Regions from separate parts of the Paenibacillus konkukensis genome, predicted to be linked through region 2. Evidence: a T-box and tRNA genes for the amino acid it is inferred to sense, from the RefSeq annotation. Region 2 holds a T-box; the other holds one or more tRNA genes.
What was found. A T-box is a leader RNA that pairs with one kind of tRNA and senses whether it is charged. The one in region 2 lies ahead of ileS (isoleucine--tRNA ligase), so its partner is inferred to be a tRNA-Ile.
Positions count from the first base shown of each region.

Region 1: it encodes a tRNA-Ile, which carries the amino acid that the T-box ahead of ileS (isoleucine--tRNA ligase) is inferred to sense. The anticodon was not compared.

Region 1 covers NZ_CP027059.1:2,855,113-2,865,068, reverse strand. Annotated here, with positions in the region: rRNA gene SK3146_RS12190 (16S ribosomal RNA) at 1-651, shown strand, start outside; rRNA gene SK3146_RS12185 (23S ribosomal RNA) at 893-3,940, shown strand; rRNA gene rrf (5S ribosomal RNA) at 4,094-4,210, shown strand; tRNA gene SK3146_RS12175 (tRNA-Ile) at 4,253-4,329, shown strand; tRNA gene SK3146_RS12170 (tRNA-Asn) at 4,334-4,409, shown strand; tRNA gene SK3146_RS12165 (tRNA-Ser) at 4,420-4,511, shown strand; tRNA gene SK3146_RS12160 (tRNA-Glu) at 4,525-4,599, shown strand; tRNA gene SK3146_RS12155 (tRNA-Val) at 4,630-4,705, shown strand; tRNA gene SK3146_RS12150 (tRNA-Met) at 4,722-4,798, shown strand; tRNA gene SK3146_RS12145 (tRNA-Asp) at 4,817-4,893, shown strand; tRNA gene SK3146_RS12140 (tRNA-Phe) at 4,919-4,994, shown strand; tRNA gene SK3146_RS12135 (tRNA-Thr) at 5,015-5,090, shown strand; tRNA gene SK3146_RS12130 (tRNA-Tyr) at 5,110-5,192, shown strand; tRNA gene SK3146_RS12125 (tRNA-His) at 5,211-5,286, shown strand; tRNA gene SK3146_RS12120 (tRNA-Gln) at 5,297-5,368, shown strand; tRNA gene SK3146_RS12115 (tRNA-Lys) at 5,382-5,454, shown strand; tRNA gene SK3146_RS12110 (tRNA-Leu) at 5,466-5,550, shown strand; tRNA gene SK3146_RS12105 (tRNA-Gly) at 5,559-5,630, shown strand; tRNA gene SK3146_RS12100 (tRNA-Cys) at 5,642-5,715, shown strand; tRNA gene SK3146_RS12095 (tRNA-Arg) at 5,769-5,842, shown strand; tRNA gene SK3146_RS12090 (tRNA-Leu) at 5,849-5,931, shown strand; tRNA gene SK3146_RS12085 (tRNA-Pro) at 5,939-6,015, shown strand; tRNA gene SK3146_RS12080 (tRNA-Gly) at 6,020-6,090, shown strand; gene SK3146_RS12075 (glycoside hydrolase family 28 protein) at 6,429-8,027, shown strand; gene SK3146_RS12070 (NAD-dependent epimerase/dehydratase family protein) at 8,050-9,066, shown strand; gene SK3146_RS12065 (aldo/keto reductase) at 9,320-9,956, shown strand, end outside.
Region 2 covers NZ_CP027059.1:7,475,816-7,485,771, forward strand. Annotated here, with positions in the region: gene SK3146_RS32585 (SDR family oxidoreductase) at 1-317, shown strand, start outside; gene SK3146_RS32590 (Asp23/Gls24 family envelope stress response protein) at 407-793, shown strand; gene ftsW (putative lipid II flippase FtsW) at 950-2,125, opposite strand; gene SK3146_RS32600 (YugN family protein) at 2,139-2,486, opposite strand; gene SK3146_RS32605 (amidohydrolase) at 2,688-3,869, shown strand; gene SK3146_RS32610 (CBS domain-containing protein) at 4,010-4,420, shown strand; gene SK3146_RS32615 (Gfo/Idh/MocA family protein) at 4,597-5,763, shown strand; T-box leader at 5,886-6,160, shown strand; gene ileS (isoleucine--tRNA ligase) at 6,212-9,304, shown strand; gene SK3146_RS32625 (DNA repair helicase XPB) at 9,456-9,956, shown strand, end outside.

The sequences.
Region 1 (9,956 bases), 3.3 Mb from region 2:
ACGCTCGCAAGAGTGAAACTCAAAGGAATTGACGGGGACCCGCACAAGCAGTGGAGTATGTGGTTTAATTCGAAGCAACGCGAAGAACCTTACCAGGTCTTGACATCCCTCTGAATCCCCTAGAGATAGGGGAGGCCTTCGGGACAGAGGAGACAGGTGGTGCATGGTTGTCGTCAGCTCGTGTCGTGAGATGTTGGGTTAAGTCCCGCAACGAGCGCAACCCTTGACTTTAGTTGCCAGCATTTCGGATGGGCACTCTAGAGTGACTGCCGGTGACAAACCGGAGGAAGGCGGGGATGACGTCAAATCATCATGCCCCTTATGACCTGGGCTACACACGTACTACAATGGCCGGTACAACGGGAAGCGAAGCCGCGAGGTGGAGCGAATCTTTAGAAGCCGGTCTCAGTTCGGATTGCAGGCTGCAACTCGCCTGCATGAAGTCGGAATTGCTAGTAATCGCGGATCAGCATGCCGCGGTGAATACGTTCCCGGGTCTTGTACACACCGCCCGTCACACCACGAGAGTTTACAACACCCGAAGTCGGTGGGGTAACCGCAAGGAGCCAGCCGCCGAAGGTGGGGTAGATGATTGGGGTGAAGTCGTAACAAGGTAGCCGTATCGGAAGGTGCGGCTGGATCACCTCCTTTCTATGGAGTCCATGCTATCTGAAGGGTAGCGGACATAAGCAACTAACAGTTGCACAATAGTTGACAACGGACATCGACGAACTCGATGTAACAGTTGCAACGTCACTCACTCGTTGCTCAGTTTTGAGAGGACAAAGGTGCCCGCAAAGGAAGCCTAATGACTCTCAATTTCAATAAGATTGTTCCTTGAAAACTAGATAACGAAACGAAATGCGTAGAGCAATACAACGTGTATTAGCATGGTTAAGCTAATAAGAGCACACGGAGGATGCCTAGGCGCTAGGAGCCGAAGAAGGACGTGGCGAACGACGAAATCGCCTCGGGGAGCCGTAAGCAGGCTTTGATCCGGGGATATCCGAATGGGGGAACCCAGCTGAGGTAATTCTCAGTTACTCACATCTGAATACATAGGGTGTGTAGAGGCATACGAGGGGAACTGAAACATCTAAGTACCCTCAGGAGAAGAAAACAAAAGTGATTCCGTCAGTAGCGGCGAGCGAAAGCGGAACAGCCCAAACCAGAGGGCTTGCTCTCTGGGGTTGTGGGACGTCAACGTAGGTGCAGCGGGGTAGATGAAGCGGTCTGGAAAGGCCGGCCATAGAAGGTAAAAGCCCTGTAATTGAAATTCTGCGAACACCTTAGACGGATCCCGAGTACCGCGAGACACGTGAAACCTCGTGGGAAGCAGGCAGGACCATCTGCCAAGGCTAAATACTCCCTAGCGACCGATAGTGAAGCAGTACCGTGAGGGAAAGGTGAAAAGAACCGCGGGAGCGGAGTGAAATAGAACCTGAAACCGTGTGCTTACAAGAAGTCAGAGCTCGTTAATGAGTGATGGCGTGCCTTTTGTAGAATGAACCGGCGAGTTACGTTCCCGTGCAAGGTTAAGGTGAAGAGCCGAAGCCGCAGCGAAAGCGAGTCTGAATAGGGCGACGAAGTACGTGGGCGTAGACCCGAAACCGTGTGATCTACCCCTGTCCAGGGTGAAGGTGCGGTAACACGCACTGGAGGCCCGAACCCACGAATGTTGAAAAATTCGGGGATGAGGTGGGGGTAGCGGAGAAATTCCAATCGAACTCGGAGATAGCTGGTTCTCCCCGAAATAGCTTTAGGGCTAGCCTCGGGAGATGAGTAGTGGAGGTAAAGCACTGATTGGGTGCGGGGCCCGCCAAGGGTTACCAAGTCCAGTCAAACTCTGAATGCCACATACTTTATCCCGGGAGTCAGACAGTGAGTGCTAAGATCCATTGTCAAGAGGGAAACAGCCCAGACCATCAGCTAAGGTCCCCCAGTGTGTGTTAAGTGGGAAAGGATGTGGAGTTGCGCAGACAACCAGGATGTTGGCTTAGAAGCAGCCATCATTGAAAGAGTGCGTAATAGCTCACTGGTCGAGTGACTCTGCGCCGAAAATGTAACGGGGCTAAACACGCCACCGAAGCTATGGCTCGCGTCGCCTTCATTGCATCTTTGAGGTTACCGTTTAGACACGGGACATTCGCCAGATTCTACTTTTAAGTAGATTCAAGGAATCTGGCTAAATGCACCCCAGGGCTAAACGCGCCGCTTCGAGGCTGGAATGAAGGTGACGCAGGGGTAGGGGAGCGTTGTGTATAGGTTGAAGGTGTACCGTAAGGAGCGCTGGACAGTACACAAGTGAGAATGCCGGTATGAGTAACGAAAAGATCAGTGAGAATCTGATCCGCCGAAAGCCTAAGGGTTCCTGAGGAAGGCTCGTCCGCTCAGGGTAAGTCGGGACCTAAGGCGAGGCCGAAAGGCGTAGTCGAAGGACAACAGGTTGAAATTCCTGTACCACCGTGAACCGTTATGAGCGATGGGGTGACGCAGAAGGATAGTGACGCGGGCTGATGGATGCCCGTCCAAGCAGAGAGGCTGGTCAATAGGCAAATCCGTTGATCGTAAGGCTGGTCTGTGATGGGGAGTGAAAATAACAGTAGCGAAGGTCATGAGTTCAGGCTGCCAAGAAAAGCCTCTAGCCAGGGAGAAGGTGCCCGTACCGCAAACCGACACAGGTAGGCGAGCAGAGCATGCTAAGGCGCGCGGAAGAACTCTCGTTAAGGAACTCGGCAAAATGACCCCGTAACTTCGGGAGAAGGGGTGCCTCGGTAGGGTGAATAGCCCGAGGGGGCCGCAGTGAAAAGGCCCAAGCGACTGTTTAGCAAAAACACAGGTCTGTGCGAAGCCGCAAGGCGAAGTATACGGGCTGACGCCTGCCCGGTGCTGGAAGGTTAAGGGGAGTGGTTAGGGGGAACCCGAAGCTATGAACCGAAGCCCCAGTAAACGGCGGCCGTAACTATAACGGTCCTAAGGTAGCGAAATTCCTTGTCAGGTAAATTCTGACCCGCACGAATGGCGTAACGACTTGGGCGCTGTCTCAACGAGAGATCCGGTGAAATTTTAATACCTGTGAAGATGCAGGTTACCCGCGACAAGACGGAAAGACCCCATGGAGCTTTACTGCAGCTTGATATTGGACTTTGGTACGATCTGTACAGGATAGGTGGGAGCCTGAGAAGCATGAGCGCCAGCTTGTGTGGAGGCGACGTTGGGATACCACCCTGATCGTATCGGAGTTCTAACCTGGTACCGTAGATCCGGTATGGGGACAGTGTCAGGTGGGCAGTTTGACTGGGGCGGTCGCCTCCTAAAGCGTAACGGAGGCGCCCCAAGGTTCCCTCAGAATGGTTGGAAATCATTCGAAGAGTGCAAAGGCAGAAGGGAGCTTGACTGCGAGACAAACAGGTCGAGCAGGGACGAAAGTCGGGCTTAGTGATCCGGTGGTACCGAATGGAAGGGCCATCGCTCAACGGATAAAAGCTACCCTGGGGATAACAGGCTTATCTCCCCAAGAGTCCACATCGACGGGGAGGTTTGGCACCTCGATGTCGGCTCATCGCATCCTGGGGCTGAAGTAGGTCCCAAGGGTTGGGCTGTTCGCCCATTAAAGCGGTACGCGAGCTGGGTTCAGAACGTCGTGAGACAGTTCGGTCCCTATCTGTCGTGGGCGTAGGAAATTTGAGAGGAGCTGTCCTTAGTACGAGAGGACCGGGATGGACGTACCGCTGGTGTACCAGTTGTTCCGCCAGGAGCATGGCTGGATAGCTACGTACGGACGGGATAAGCGCTGAAAGCATCTAAGCGTGAAGCCCCCCTCAAGATGAGATTTCCCAGTAAGTAAGACCCCTTGAAGACGACGAGGTAGATAGGTTCGGGGTGGAAGCACGGCAACGTGTGGAGCTGACGAATACTAATCGGTCGAGGGCTTAACCTAGTTCCCAAGAAAGTGAAGAGAAGCTTCGAAGCTGATTCCAAATACTTTCTCGGGGCCCGGAAACAAACCGGGAAGAACAAATAACCATTGCTCGCTACGCGCACAAGTTTCGTATCTAGTTTTCAAGGCGCAAGCCTTGAACAAGCTACACCGTTTGGTGATGATGGCGGAGGGGAACCACGCGTTCCCATCTCGAACACGACCGTTAAGCCCTCCAGCGTCGATGGTACTTGAACCGAAGGGTTCTGGGAGAGTAGAACGTCGCCAAGCAAAGCTTTAATCTTGTGTTTTATCACAGCATTCAAGACATAAGGGCCTTTAGCTCAGCTGGTTAGAGCGCACCCCTGATAAGGGTGAGGTCGGTGGTTCGAGTCCACTAAGGCCCACCATTGTTCCCTGATAGCTCAGTTGGTAGAGCACTCGACTGTTAATCGAGTTGTCACAGGTTCGAGTCCTGTTCGGGGAGCCATTTCTCCTCTGGAGAGGTGTCCGAGTTGGCCGAAGGAGCACGATTGGAAATCGTGTAGGCGTCACAAGCGTCTCGAGGGTTCGAATCCCTCTCTCTCCGCCATAATATACAGCATGGCCCGTTGGTCAAGGGGTTAAGACACCTCCCTTTCACGGAGGTAACAGGGGTTCGAATCCCCTACGGGTCACCATAAATTCCAATAAAGGTATAAGACATATATGGAGGCTTAGCTCAGCTGGGAGAGCATCTGCCTTACAAGCAGAGGGTCGGGGGTTCGATCCCCTCAGCCTCCACCATATATACTTTTAACGACGCGGGGTGGAGCAGCCCGGTAGCTCGTCGGGCTCATAACCCGAAGGCCGCAGGTTCAAATCCTGCCCCCGCAACCAATTTACTTTTTACAGTGTGGAGCCGTGGTGTAGAGGCCTAACATGCCTGCCTGTCACGCAGGAGACCGCGGGTTCGAATCCCGTCGGCTCCGCCATTATCATTTTTCACCGAATACATTAGGCTCGGTAGCTCAGTCGGTAGAGCAGAGGACTGAAAATCCTCGTGTCGGCGGTTCGATTCCGTCCCGAGCCACCATGTAATCTTAATAATAATTTGCCGTTGTAGCTCAATTGGTAGAGCAACTGACTTGTAATCAGTAGGTTGGGGGTTCAAGTCCTCTCGACGGCACCATTGCTTTCGCAACAAATATGGAGGCTTAGCGAAGTGGCCAAACGCAGCAGACTGTAAATCTGTTCTCTGACGAGTTCGGTGGTTCGAATCCATCAGCCTCCATACCGGTTTCGAGCTGCGGCGGTCGTGGCGAAGGGGTTAACGCACCGGATTGTGGCTCCGGCATTCGTGGGTTCAAGTCCCATCGATCGCCCCATGATCTTTGATGGGGATTAGCCAAGCGGTAAGGCAACGGACTTTGACTCCGTCATGCCTAGGTTCGAATCCTAGATCCCCAGTATTTCTAATTGCGAGCCATTAGCTCAGTTGGTAGAGCACCTGACTTTTAATCAGGGTGTCGTAGGTTCGAGTCCTACATGGCTCAGATTTCATTATGCGTTCGTGGCGGAATTGGCAGACGCGCACGGTTCAGGTCCGTGTGGGCTAACCCCCCGTGGAGGTTCGAGTCCTCTCGAGCGCATTGGTTTTGCGGAAGTGGCTCAGCGGTAGAGCATCGCCTTGCCAAGGCGAGGGTCGCGGGTTCGATTCCCGTCTTCCGCTTTCCTTTATCCGGCGCCATAGCCAAGTGGTAAGGCAGAGCTCTGCAAAAGCTTTACCCCCAGTTCGAGTCTGGGTGGCGCCTCCATTGTTTTATTGGAGCCGCAGATGCTTTAGGATCAAGGAATCAATAACTTTTATGTGCCCTTAGCTCAGCTGGATAGAGCGTTTGACTACGAATCAAAAGGTCGGGAGTTCGAATCTCTCAGGGCACGTAGTAAGCCGGTATGGCGGAATTGGCAGACGCGCGCGACTCAAAATCGTGAGGGAAACCGTGGGGGTTCAAGTCCCTCTACCGGCACCATAATCTTCGGGACGTAGCTCAGCTTGGTAGAGCACCTGGTTTGGGACCAGGGGGTCGCATGTTCGAATCGTGTCGTCCCGACCATCTCGCGGGTGTAGTTCAATGGTAGAACTCCAGCCTTCCAAGCTGGTAGCGTGGGTTCGATTCCCATCACCCGCTTTCTGAAACATAGCGAAAGAGTCTTAGGATCAGATCCTGAGGCTCTTTTTCTATTACGGGAAAAATGATACATGGAAGGAAATCGGGAATGCAGACGATGTAAACCTGCATGAGCGGGGAGGAAAACGAGGTTAAATACGGAGTATCGGCCGGTTAAATAAAGACGATGAAGGTTTCGGTCTGAATAAATCCTCGCTAATTTGAGTAATGGTTAAATACAACGGATAGTCTGGTATACCAACATATGAGATAATAAACAGGATTGATAGAGATACAGCGCGTGAGCGGAGCTTATAGTCCTCCGCTCACTTGGTGAAATTTAGGAGGATAGAGACACCATGACGATGTTTAATGTGTTGGATTACGGGGTTGTCGGAGACGGGACGACCTTGAATACGGAAGCGATCCGCAAAGTGATGGAAGCTTGCGAAGCGGCCGGCGGAGGTACGGTATATTTTCCTGCAGGCACTTATTTAACGGGGGCCATTCATCTGAAGAGCCATATGACGCTGCATATCGATTCGGGGGCTAAGCTATTGTTTTCGACGGACCCGGATCAATATCCGTTTGTCAAAACCCGCTGGTCCGGCTATGAATGCTACGGCTATTCCCCGTTGGTATATGGCATTGATTTGACGAATGTGACGATTCAAGGCGGAGGCATTATCGACGGACAAGGCTCAGCCTGGTGGAAGCAGTATCATGAATGCAAAGCGGGACGCCGCCCTTCCAGCGAGCGGGAGAAGCAGTTGTTTGAGTTGAACAGCCATCTGATGAGTATCAAGAGCAATATCGTGGAGTGGGAGACGCAATTTTTACGTCCCGCGCTGCTTCAATTGTTCCGCTGCACGAATGTGCGGATCGAAGGAGTGACGCTGCAAAATTCTCCATTCTGGAATACGCATCTGGTCTATTGCGATAATGTAACGCTGCACAGCTTGCTCATTCACAATCCTTCGGATACGCCTAACGGCGACGGGCTCGATATCGATTCCTGCCGTTACGTGCGCATATCCGATTGCCAATTCGATGTCGGAGACGATTGCCTCTGCCTGAAATCCGGGATCGACGAGGATGGGCGCCGCATCGGCATCCCGACGGAGAACGTCGCGGTAACGAACTGCACGATGCGGGCGGGACACGGCGGCGTCGTGCTGGGCAGCGAGACGGCCGGTGGCATCCGCCATGTCGTCATCTCCAACTGCGTCTTTATCGGAACGGACCGCGGCATCCGCTTTAAGTCGAACCGGGCCCGTGGGGGAACGATCGAGCATGTGCAGGTGAATAATATTTTCATGAAAGGCGTGCTGTGTCCGATCGCCATTAACTCGTTCTACCGTTACGGCGTTGATCCGGCCAATCCGGATATTTCAAGCCCGCTGGCGCAGCCGGTTACCGAGGCGACCCCGGTGTTCCGTCACATCCGCCTGAGCCATATTACGGCGACCGAAGTGTTGGGCGCGGCCGGCTTCCTGTACGGTCTGCCGGAAATGCCGATCGAGGATGTCGTGCTGGATCATATTCATATCGAGATGACAAGCGATCCGAACGAGCAGGGCGGAGAACCGGATATGGTGCGCGAAGAACTCGTGATGGCAGGCAAAGGAATGTACTGCAAATATGTGCGTTCGCTTCAAATGCATCATGTGCGGATCGAGACCCGGGAGGGAGCGGCTCTTACGATCGATAAGGGCGAGGACATCGAGCTGCACGGATTCGGGATGAAGCGTCCGCACGCGGATACGCCGGTCATTGAGCTGCGCGATACTCAAGGAGCGTACGTGCAAGGCGCTGCTGCCGTGCGCGGAACGGATGTGTACGCCCAAATCAGCGGCGGGGAAACGAAGGATATCGTATTTTCCGGCAATATGCTGGAGAAAGCGGTTCAAGATATCGCAGTAGATGCTACGGCAGAAGGTATGGTTGTGGTAAAATAGGAAGAAAAAAGCAGGTGACATCATGAAAGTATTAGTTCTAGGCGGAACCGGCGTCATCAGCCGTTCCATCGTGGAAGCGGCTCTCGCCAAGCAATACGAGGTTGCCGTGTTCAACCGCGGCAGCAAGAATCATTTATTTTCCGGCGAAGTGGAATGCATTACGGGCGACAAATCGAATCGAGAGCAATTCCGCGAGCTGATGAAAGATCGCCGGTTTGATGCGGTCATCGATATGATTTCCTTCGACGCGGCCGACGCACAGGCAACGTTGGAGGCGCTGCACGGACGAGCAGGACAGTTTGTTTTTTGCTCGAGCACGGCCGCTTACAAGAGACCGTTCCGTACGATTCCGACGGCCGAGGACGCGGAGGAGCTGTTTGACGATCCTTCATTCGCCTATGCGTTTCAAAAAGCGGAGATGGAACGTTATTTGGGCGGCATGATCAAGCTGGGCGAAGTTCCCGTGACGATCATCCGGCCTTCTTTAACCTACGGTATCGGCTGCGCGAATCTTGGCGTACTGCGCCAAAACTTTAATATCGTGCACCGTATAAGAAGCCGTAAGCCGCTTCTTATGTTCGGCGACGGTACCGTACCGTGGAGCTTCAGCTTTGCGCCGGATGTGGCCAAGGCTTTCGTCGGCGCCGTAGGCAATTCCAATATGTATGGAAAAAGCTATCATGCAACCAACGAAGATGTGCATATTTGGCAGGACTTATATTTGGAATTCGGCAAGCTGCTCGGCGTAGAGCCGAACATCGTTCATATCAGCACGGATCTGCTGGTGCAGGCGAGTCCGGCGTTATTTTCACATCTTTATTATGAAAAAAGCTACTCCGGGCTGTTCGACAACAGCAAGCTGAAACGCGATCTGCCCGGCTATCAAGCGGACATCTCTCTGTCTGCCGGACTTTCAATGCTGCTTGACTGGTATGAGCGCGACGGTCATCAGGTCGATACGGAGAAGGATTTGCTGGAGGATCGGCTGACAGGGCTTTATACGGAATTCGGCAAACAGTTGAAATTATTATCTATATAAGAAATGAACGGATAGCCGGGGACGGGGCCAGCGCTTGCAGAAGAGATGCAACGGGGCCCGTCTTCGGCTTTGTTGCGTACCGCTTGTTGGCGCGCGAACCGAATGTCGCAAAGGGACGACAAATTCTCGCCATGCTTACCTAAATGTAAGTAACTGAACTTTTTTTGCGTTATTTTGCAGCAGCTGCTCCGCGGCTATAATAGAAGAAGGCCGGGCGTAAGCACGGTCAGCCATCAGGGAGGGAATAGAAGCTATGAAATATAGACAGTTAGGATCTAGCGATATAAAGGTAAGCGAGGTCAGCTTCGGCACGTGGGCTATCGGCGGGTCTTGGGGGACTGTGAATGACGGGGAGTCGTTAAAAGGTTTGGAACGCGCCATGGAGGCAGGCGTCAATTTCTTTGATACGGCGGATGTGTATGGGAACGGCCATAGCGAGGAGCTTCTTGCCCAAGCGACCAAAGGCAAGGAAGATCAAATCCATATCGCCACCAAATTTTGCCGCTCCGGAGATATTCACGATCCGAATAATTACACGGAAGCCGCGGTTCGCGCTTATTGCGAGCAAAGCTTAAAGCGGCTGCAGAGAGAAAGAATCGATCTGTACCAAATTCATTGTCCGCCTATTTCCATTTTGCGGGACGGCTCGGTGTTTGAAGTGCTGGACAAGCTGCGCGGCGAAGGCAAGATCCGCGAATACGGCGTAAGCGTGGAGACGGTGGAGGAAGGGCTGCTTTGCCTGGAAAATCCGAATGTGAGAGCGCTTCAGGTGATCTATAATATTTTCAGACAAAAGCCGGAGCAAGAACTGCTGCCGCGCGCCAAAGAGCGCGGAGTCGGCATTCTCGTCCGCCTGCCGCTCGCCAGCGGGCTGCTTACAGGAAAGTTCA
Region 2 (9,956 bases):
ATACGCTGCGTACGGGCGTTGTCGGTTTAATGAAGACGCTGTCGATTGAATTCGCACCGGACGGCATTCTGCTCAATACCGTTTGTCCCGGCCGAATTATGACGGACCGGATCGTCGAGCTGGATTCCATCCGGGCAGAACGGGATCAAGTGCCGCTGGAAGCCGTACAGGAGAAGCTGCGGCAGGATATTCCGCTCGGACGCTACGGGGAGCCGGAAGAGCTGGCGACGATAGCCGCTTACCTGCTTTCGCCGCGCAACAGCTATATGACAGGATCTGTGTTTTATGTCGACGGGGGAGCTGTTAAATCGCTCTAATCGGCTCAATTTGCCAAGATTCGGCCAAGTTTGCTTTCAGGCCGGGAAGCCATTACAATGGAACTATAACCCATTAAGGAGTGATCCGTATGTCCGAAGAAATTCAAGCAGGTCTCATTCGCATTTCCGATGATGTCGTTTCGACAATCGCAGGCTTGGCTGCGTTGGAGACTCCTGGGATCGCTGCAATGTCGGGAGGAATATCCGAAGGCTTGGCCAAACGACTCAGCGGCAAAAATGTGCAAAAAGGCGTTTCCGTCGAAGTAGGGCAGGTGGAAGCTGCCATCGATTTGCGAGTTATCGTCCACTATGGAAGCAAAATTCAAGAGGTTTGTCATGATCTTCAGCTCAACGTTCGCGAAGCGGTGGAGAACATGACCGGCTTGAACGTAGTGGAAGTGAACGTGAAAGTGGAAGGCGTCGCATTCCGTGAAGAAGAGAATGCCGCCATTGAAGACCCGCAGCGTGTGAAATAGGAGTTTGTCCGGCAAAATAGGCAGTCATTGTTCATTTGCCATGCACGAAAGCAACTCCGTCGGACAAACTCATAGACGAGTGGTTAATCCCCTTTCTACATACAGGAATCGGTCTAAGACGCACAACCCTTGAGCAAACACAAACAAAGAGAGCCCTTAGGCTCTCTTTTTCGTTGCGTTTTCTTTGTCCGGCTTGTTATGTTCGCGAGATAAGCTGAGCAAAATACCGATGCTGACTAACGTCACCAGCATGGATGATCCCCCATAGCTGATTAGCGGGAGTGTAACGCCGGTAAGCGGAATGCTGCCGGTAACGCCGCCGAGATTAATCAAGGCTTGTACCCCGATCATCCCGATGATGCCGATTCCCGCCAATGTGCCGAACGTATCGCTGCAGCGCAGAGCGATGAACAGCCCGCGCCATAAAAAAGCGAGATAAATCAAAAGGAATAGCGATGATCCGAGAAATCCCAGTTCTTCTCCGATAATAGCAAAAATAAAATCATTGTGCGCTTCCGGCAAATAATGCAGCTTTTGGATGCTTTGCCCGAAGCCTGCTCCGGTGAAGCCGCCGTGGCCGAACGCATATAAAGACTGGATCAGATGGTATCCGGTATCAAGCGGATCGTTCCACGGATTCATAAAGGACGTAAAGCGGTCCAGACGATAGTTTTTGCCCGGTTTCATCAAAGACGCGACGGCAACTACCGAAATGGCCGCGGCTCCCGCTGTTCCCAGATAGAACAAGTGCTTGAAGTTGGCGCCTCCGGCAATAATGACGATGGCGGAGCACATAACCAATATCATCGTCGAGCCCAAATCCGGCTGCAGCATGATCAGCGCCGAGATGAAGCCGACGATGACCAGCGCCGGGAGCAGCCCGCTGCGGAACTCCTGGAATTTATCCTCTTTCTTGGATATCAAGGAAGCCAAGTATAAAATAACCGACAGCTTGGCGAATTCCGCCGGCTGTATCCCGAAGCCTCCGATATAAAACCAGCTTTTGGCGCCGTTCACTTCTCTTCCTATAATGGGAACGAGCAGCAGCATGACTACGACCGCAATAAAGGAAGGGCGCACCCAATTTTTCAGCTTGCGAAAATCGATGTTCATGCAAAAAAACATGGCTACGGTACCCATCGCAACGAAGATCGCTTGTCGCACAACCAAGTACGAAGGGTCGTTAACCGATACCTTCGTATCCGGATCAATCTGTACAACTCGTACATATCCCATGCTTGCGCTGAATACCATAGCCAGACCGAAACAAACGAGTAAAAACGTTAAAAATAACAGCAAAAAATCCGGAGTGCCTCTTCGTGGGGAAGTCATGATGACCTCCGCTTTACTCGGACAATTCGGTTTTCAGCTGCGAAATTTTTTGCTGGGCGATTTTCAACACCGAATCGGGAATCGGCGATTGGTAGTCAAGACCGTGCGGGAATGTCGCTTTTCCGATGTAAACGTCTTCTATGTAAAGAATAGCATAGGGCGACTCCAGCTTACCGGTCTCCACACGGGCGTTCATGCGCAGGAAGTAATCGTTATGGGATGCTTTATCTTCAATTTTCAAATCATAAGTGGCGCGGTAATATTCCCACTGCCAGCGAACAAAGCCCAGCTTTGCGGTAACTTCGTCCAGATGGGCAAGATCGCTTTTAAGCCCTTTTAAGCCGTTGTTTTCAATAATCACTTGTTAAAGCCCTCCTAGAAAGTCAAGTCCAACTTTATCTAATTCTTTATTCATGATAGTATGTTTCCCAAACTTGTGCAAGCCTATTGCTAAATGTACAAGCGAAGTCTCAAGAAAAATTTGAAATTCTTGTGACACATGGATGTAAGAAAGCTTGGCATTTGGTAAAATGAAAAGAAAGTGAAACCGGAGGTAATGGCCATGGAACATTTGCTGCAAAAAGTGGATCTGTTATATCCGGAAATGGTCGGCTGGAGAAGATATTTGCACCAGCACCCGGAGCTCTCGTATCAGGAGACGGAAACGGCGGCCTATGTTGCCCGGCATTTGCGGGAATGGGGCTTGGACGTGGAGACGGGCGTCGGCGGAGGCGGCGTCGTAGGACGCCTGCGCGGCGGGGCCGAGGGTCCGACGATCGCTCTGCGCGCCGATATGGACGCGCTGCCGATTCAGGATGAGAAAACCTGTGAGTTCGCATCGAAGGTAAAAGGCGTCATGCACGCTTGCGGTCACGACGCGCATACGGCGACTTTGCTTGGCGTAGCCAAAATTATGGCGGAGCACCGCGAAGAGTGGAAAGGGAATATGGTGTTTCTGTTCCAGCATGCGGAAGAGCTGAGTCCCGGAGGGGCTCATGCAATGATAGAACAAGGCGCGCTGGAAGGCGTCGATTTTGTCTACGGCATTCATTTATGGACACCCTTTCCTGTCGGTACTGTTTATAGCAAGCCGGGGGCTATGATGGCCGCCGCGGATGAGTTCGAAATTACAATTAAAGGCAAAGGCGGCCATGGCGGCCTCCCCCATGAAACGATCGACAGCATTGCCGTCGCTTCGCATCTTGTCGTCAACCTGCAAACGATCGTCAGCCGCAGCGTCGATCCGACGCAGCCCTGCGTCGTGTCGGTCGGCTCATTCCACAGCGGCACCGGCTTTAACGTCATCGCCGAGAAAGCGGTGCTGATCGGCACCGTGAGAACATTCGATCCGGAATTGCGCATGCAGGTGAAGGAAAGACTCGAAACGTACGTCGAGCAAACCTGTCGGATGTTCGGCGCCGATCATGCCGTAGAGTATAAGCTCGGCTATCCGCCGGTCGTTAACGATGCCGGCGAGGTGGAGCGCTTCTACCGTGCAGGCGCTTCTGTAGCCCCGGTGCAGACGTCGCCGCTTATTATGGCGGGGGAAGATTTCGCCTATTACCTGCATCACCGCAAAGGCTGCTTCATGTTTGTCGGAGCGGGAAACCCGGAGCTCGGCATTACGCATCCGCATCATCATCCCAAATTCGATATTGACGAAAGCTCCATGGCGATTGCGGCCAAATTGTTTATCAGCATGGCGGCGGACTGCCAAAACGGCTGGAATGCCGATAAGTGCTAAGCGCTTGTGCGCATGGACACCGTAGTTTCGGGAAAATCTATGTCTGCGCGGAAGAACGTCCAGCCGGCGGCTGCGGCGCGTCTGTCCGGGACTTTACTCTTCGGGAGGGATTTTCCTTGAGCAGACCTTTAAAGGAAATAATGACAAAGGATTGCGCGACGGTGACACTGAAGGACAACGTCTATGAAGTAGCCGTCAAGATGAAGCAGGAAGATACGGGCTTTATTCCGGTCGTAGAAGGGAAAAAGCTGATCGGCGTCATTACCGACCGCGACCTGGTAATCCGCGGGTATGCGGCCAAGAAGGAAGGCTCTACGGCTGTCAAAGACGTGATGAGCAGCAACCAGATTACTTGCGCATCGCCGGAGACGACGGTGGATGAAGCGGCCAAATTGATGGCCAAGCAGCAAATCCGCCGTCTGCCGGTATGCGAAAACGGGGAGCTGGTAGGGATCGTGTCGATCGGCGACCTGGCGGTTCGCGACAAGTTCGAAGATGAGGCCGGCGAAGCGCTGAGTCAAATTTCCGAGAAAGACAAAATTCAGGTATAATTTATCTTGCTGTTATTAAAGGAAGAAGATCGGTCTTTATAAGATCGGTTTTCTTTTTTGTTGGCTATGAAAAATTTTTCATATTGTAATGTTCACGTGTGCATTATATAATAGAGGAGAACCGAAAATGCTTACATACGTTTTCGAATATAAGAATTGAGAGGCAGGGGACACGAATGGATAAAGTGCGCATCGGATTGATCGGTGTGGGCAATATGGGTAAAGGCCATACCGAGTACTTGGTGGGCAATCAAGTCAAAGGCGCAGAGCTGACAGCCATTGTGGATACGGATGCATCCCGTCTGGATTGGGTTCGAACGAACTATGGAGACAAGAACATTCAATTATTTGACGACTTGGACGCATTCTTCGCATCCAAAGCGTTCGACGCAGTGATTGTGGCGACGCCTCACTACGATCACCCTGAATCCGCCAAGCAGGCATTCTCTCACGGTTATCATGTACTGGTTGAGAAGCCGGCGGGCGTTTATACCAAACAAGTTCGCGAAATGAACGAAGCGGCCGCGAAATCCGGCAAAGCCTTCGGCATTATGTATAATCAACGGACGAATCCGTTGTATCAGAAGCTCAGAGACTTGATCACGTCCGGAGAGCTTGGCGAAGTTCGCCGCACCAACTGGATCATTACGAACTGGTACCGCTCGCAGAGCTACTACGATTCGGGCGGCTGGCGCGCGACTTGGGCCGGCGAAGGCGGCGGCGTGCTGATCAACCAAGACCCGCATCAGCTCGATTTGTGGCAATGGACGATCGACATGATGCCTAAGCGCGTCAGAGCGTTCTGCGGGTTCGGCAAATACCGCAACATTGAAGTCGAAGACGATGTGACCGCTTATGTGGAATACGAGAACGGAGCGACCGGCTTGTTCGTTACGACGACGGGCGAAGCGCCGGGAACGAACCGCTTTGAAGTATCGGGCGACCGCGGCAAAATTGTGATCGAGGACAACAAGCTGACGTTCTGGCGTCTGCGCGTACCCGAGCCGGAATTCAACCGCGAATATAAAGGCGGCTTCGGTTCTCCGGAATGCTGGAAATGCGATGTGCCGATTGTCGGAGCTCCGGGTCCGGGCCACAAAGGCATTACGCAAAACTTCGTGAACCATATTTTGAACGGAACGCCGCTGCTTGCACCGGGCGAAGAAGGCATCAAAGGGTTGACCTTGTCCAACGCCATGCATTTGTCTTCCTGGATCGATAACTGGGTAGATCTTCCGATCAACGAGGATTTGTATTACGAAAAGCTGCAAGAACGCATTCAAAGCTCTACGGTCAAGAAAGAAGTCAAAGCCGTAGAAATGGACGTAAAAGGAACTCATTAATCGTTCATGAAAAGGCAACTTTCGGTCAAGCCGAGGTTGTCTTTTTTTGTAATATGAGCTTAAACTGACTTGACATCCGCGGCAAAATGTTTTATAAATGGATCAATGCAATAACCGATAAGTTACATTCGATGACGAGAAAGAGTAAGCCACGATCATGATCCCCAGAGAGCCGGCGCTTTGCTGAAAGCCGGCGTTCATGCCGCAGCCGAAAATCATCTCTGAGAAGTGAAGCTAAACGCGCTTATTCGAACGGGCGCAAGTAAGCTTAACCGGGGGTCCGCCGTTACAAGGAACGCGTATGATGGTACGTTGACGAGTGCTGCGACAGTTCGCTTTTCCGGCGAAGCTGCCGCGGAACAAGGGTGGTAACGCGAGCTATAGACTCGTCCCTTCAGAGGGACGGGTCTTTTTTGTTGTTCAAATTTAAGTGAAGCAGGTGACGTTCATGCAAAAGGTCGATCCGAAAGAAAAGGCGAGAAGCCGGGAATTAAGAGTGCTGGAGCAGTGGCAGAAGGAAGGAACGTTCAGGAAGTCGACGGCAAACCGGGAAGGCCGACCGAATTTCGTGTTCTACGAAGGACCGCCGACCGCTAACGGCGCTCCCCATATCGGGCATGTGCTGGGCAGGGTGATCAAAGATTTTATCGGCCGCTACAAAACGATGAAAGGATATCGAGTCGTTCGCAAAGCGGGCTGGGATACCCATGGCTTACCGGTCGAGCTTGGGGTGGAGAAGCAGCTCGGCATTTCCGGCAAACAGGAAATCGAGCGCTACGGCGTGGCGGAATTCGTACAAAAATGCAAGGACAGCGTGTTTACGTACGAGAAGCAATGGCGCGAGCTGACCGAGGCTATCGGCTATTGGACAGATATGGACCATCCTTATATAACGCTCGACAATCAATATATCGAGAGCGTATGGCACTTACTGTCGGAAATTCATAAGAAGGAGCTGCTGTACAAGGGACATCGGGTCAGCCCGTACTGCCCTTGCTGTCAGACGACGCTGAGCTCTCATGAAGTGGCGCAGGGCTATGAGGATGTGAAGGATTTGACCGCTACGGTCAAATTCAAACTGGAAGCAAGCGGGGAGGTTATCCTCGCCTGGACGACGACGCCTTGGACGCTGCCCGCCAATGTGGCGCTTGCGGTAAACGAACGCATCACTTACGCCAAAGTGAGGCAGCAGGGGGAAGTCTACATCGTCGCCGACAATTTGCTGGAGAGCGTGATGAAGGGCGAGTACGAGAAGCTAGGCACGCTGCAAGGGTCCGAGCTTGTCGGTCTTCGCTATATCCCGCCGTTCCGCTATGTCGAGGTTCCGCATGCGCATGTCGTCATCGAAGGCGATTTTGTAACGGACAACAGCGGCACAGGGATTGTCCATATTGCGCCGGCTCACGGCGAGGACGATTATAAAGCGGCGATGAAGCACGGCATCAGCATGCTGAGCGTGGTGAACGCGGCGGGGCGCTATATCGACGAGGTGACGGACCTGGCCGGCAAATTCGTCAAAGACTGCGACGTCGATATCGTCAAGCTGCTGGCGGAACGCGGACTGCTCTACGACAAGGAGCGCATGGAGCATAGTTATCCGTTCTGTTGGCGCTGCAAGTCGCCTTTGTTGTATTATGCGACCGAAAGCTGGTTTATCCGCACGACGGCGGTCAAGGAGCAGCTGATCGCGAACAACCGGCAGGTCGACTGGTATCCGGAACATATTCGCGAAGGACGCTTCGGCAACTTCCTGGAGGAGCTGGTCGATTGGAACATCAGCCGCAACCGCTACTGGGGGACGCCGCTGAATGTATGGCAGTGTCCGGACTGCGGCGGACAGCATGTGCCGGGAAGCATCCGCGATCTGCGCGAACACTCCGTAAACGAGCTGCCCGCCGAGCTTGATCTGCACAAGCCTTACGTCGACGAAATCAAGCTGAAGTGCCCTCACTGCGAGCGCGGCGTGATGGAGCGGACTTCTGAGGTGATCGACGTATGGTTCGACAGCGGCTCCATGCCGTTTGCGCAATACCACGTTCCGTTCGAGAACGATGACGTCTTTGCCGAGCAGTATCCGGCCGATATGATTTGCGAAGGGATCGATCAGACGCGCGGATGGTTTTTCAGTCTGCTGGCGGTGTCGACCTTGTTTAACGGGCAAGCGCCGTATAAAGCGGTTTTGTCCACGGGACATATTCTGGACGAGAACGGTCAAAAAATGTCCAAGAGCAAGGGCAACGTCATCGATCCGTGGGAAATCATCGGCGATTACGGAACCGACGCATTCCGCTGGGCCTTGCTCGCGGACAGCGCTCCGTGGAACAGCAAACGGTTTTCCAAGCAGATTGTCGCCGAAGCGAAGTCCAAGGTGATCGATACTATAGTCAACGCTCATGCATTTTATACGCTGTATGCCGCTATCGACGGGTATAAGCCGGAGGAGCACGCCGAAGAAGTCAGCGGCAATCGGCTGGACCGGTGGATTTTGTCCCGTCTCGCTCATTTGGTACAGGACGTAGGCAAAGGGCTGGAGGCGGTCGACTTCTTGAATCCGGCCAAGGCGATCGAAGCGTTCGTGGACGAAATGAGCAACTGGTACATCCGCCGCTCCCGCGACCGCTTCTGGGGCAGCGGCTTGTCAAACGATAAGCTATGGGCGTACCAGACGCTGCACGAGGTGCTTCTGACGCTGGCGAAGCTGATGGCGCCGTACACGCCGTTTCTGTCCGACGATCTGTATCGTAATCTTGCGGGAGGCAGAGGGAGCGTGCACCTGGAAGACTATCCGGAAGCGGACGCTTCCCGGATCGATGCTGAGCTGGAGAGGGACATGGAAACCGTGCGCAATATGGTCGAGCTTGCCCGCAGCGTGCGCAGCGAAACCGGAGTGAAGACGCGCCAGCCGCTGTCCGAGCTGATCGTCGCGTTAGACGCGCCGCTCGATCTGACGGTTTATGCGCCGATCATTCAGGAGGAGCTGAATGTCAAATCGATTCGGACGGAGACGAGCGAGAACGGGCTGGTCGACGTTACGCTGAAGCTGAATTTGAAAGCGGCCGGGCCCAAATACGGCAAGCGGGTCGGCGAGCTGCAGCAGGCTTTGAAGGCGATGAACGCAGCGGAAGCGGCGGCGATCGTCAAGGCGGGCTCTTATGCTCACAGGCTGCAGAACGGGGAGATCGTGGAGCTGCCGCTTGAGGATCTCTTGGTCGAGAAGGTCGCCAAGCCGGGCTTCGCTTCCGCTTCCGGCTACGGGATGACGGTCGCTTTGAATACGGCGCTGACGCCCGAGCTGAAACAGGAAGGGCTCGTTCGCGAGCTGGTGCGGGCCGTGCAGGATTATCGCAAGAAGCTGGAGCTGCCCGTCGAGCAAAGGATCGATTTGCTGATGGACACGGATGAAGAGATGCGGGAGGCGGTTCAGGCCTTTGAATCGGTGCTGCTGGATAATGTTCTCATCAACCGCTACGAATTTGCCGGAACGGATGTCATGGATTATGTAGCCGCCGGGGAGAAGACGGTCGGCTTATCGATTCAATAAAGGGGATATACGAGGAAGGGGGCTGCTCAGCCGAGCCGCTCCCTTTTTATCGTTTCATAATGAAGGCGATGTTTAATTTTTCCTGTTTTCCCTCATACTAAAATGAATAGAGCATTCGAGAAAATACGACAAACTTCGGGAGGGAACGGACATGCAGATGGATCCTAAACGACCGCTTATCGTACAAAGTGATTTTACCGTATTGCTGGAGGTGCGCCATCCCGAGTTCGACGTAGTCCGCGCGGGGCTGTCCCGGTTTGCGGATCTGGTCAAAACGCCGGAGCATATTCATACGTACCGGATGTCGGCGCTGTCGCTGTGGAATGCGGCCGCGGCCGGCATGAAGACGGAGGAAATCGCCGATTTTCTGGAACGCCATGCCAAGTTCGGCGTGCCGCCGCATATTAAACAGGACATACGCCGCTTCGTGGAGCGTTACGGTCTGATCCGGATCGAGAGCATGGGCGAAGATCTGCTGCTTATCTCCGACGATGTGGAGGCGATCAAAGAGATGGTTTCGTTTAAATCGCTCCGCTCCTACGGTTTATGCCAGTTGGACGCAAGAACGCTTCGCTTCTCTTCCTCCTTCCGCGGCGTGCTGAAGCAGGAGCTGATCAAACTCGGTTATCCGGTGGAGGATTTGGCCGGTTAC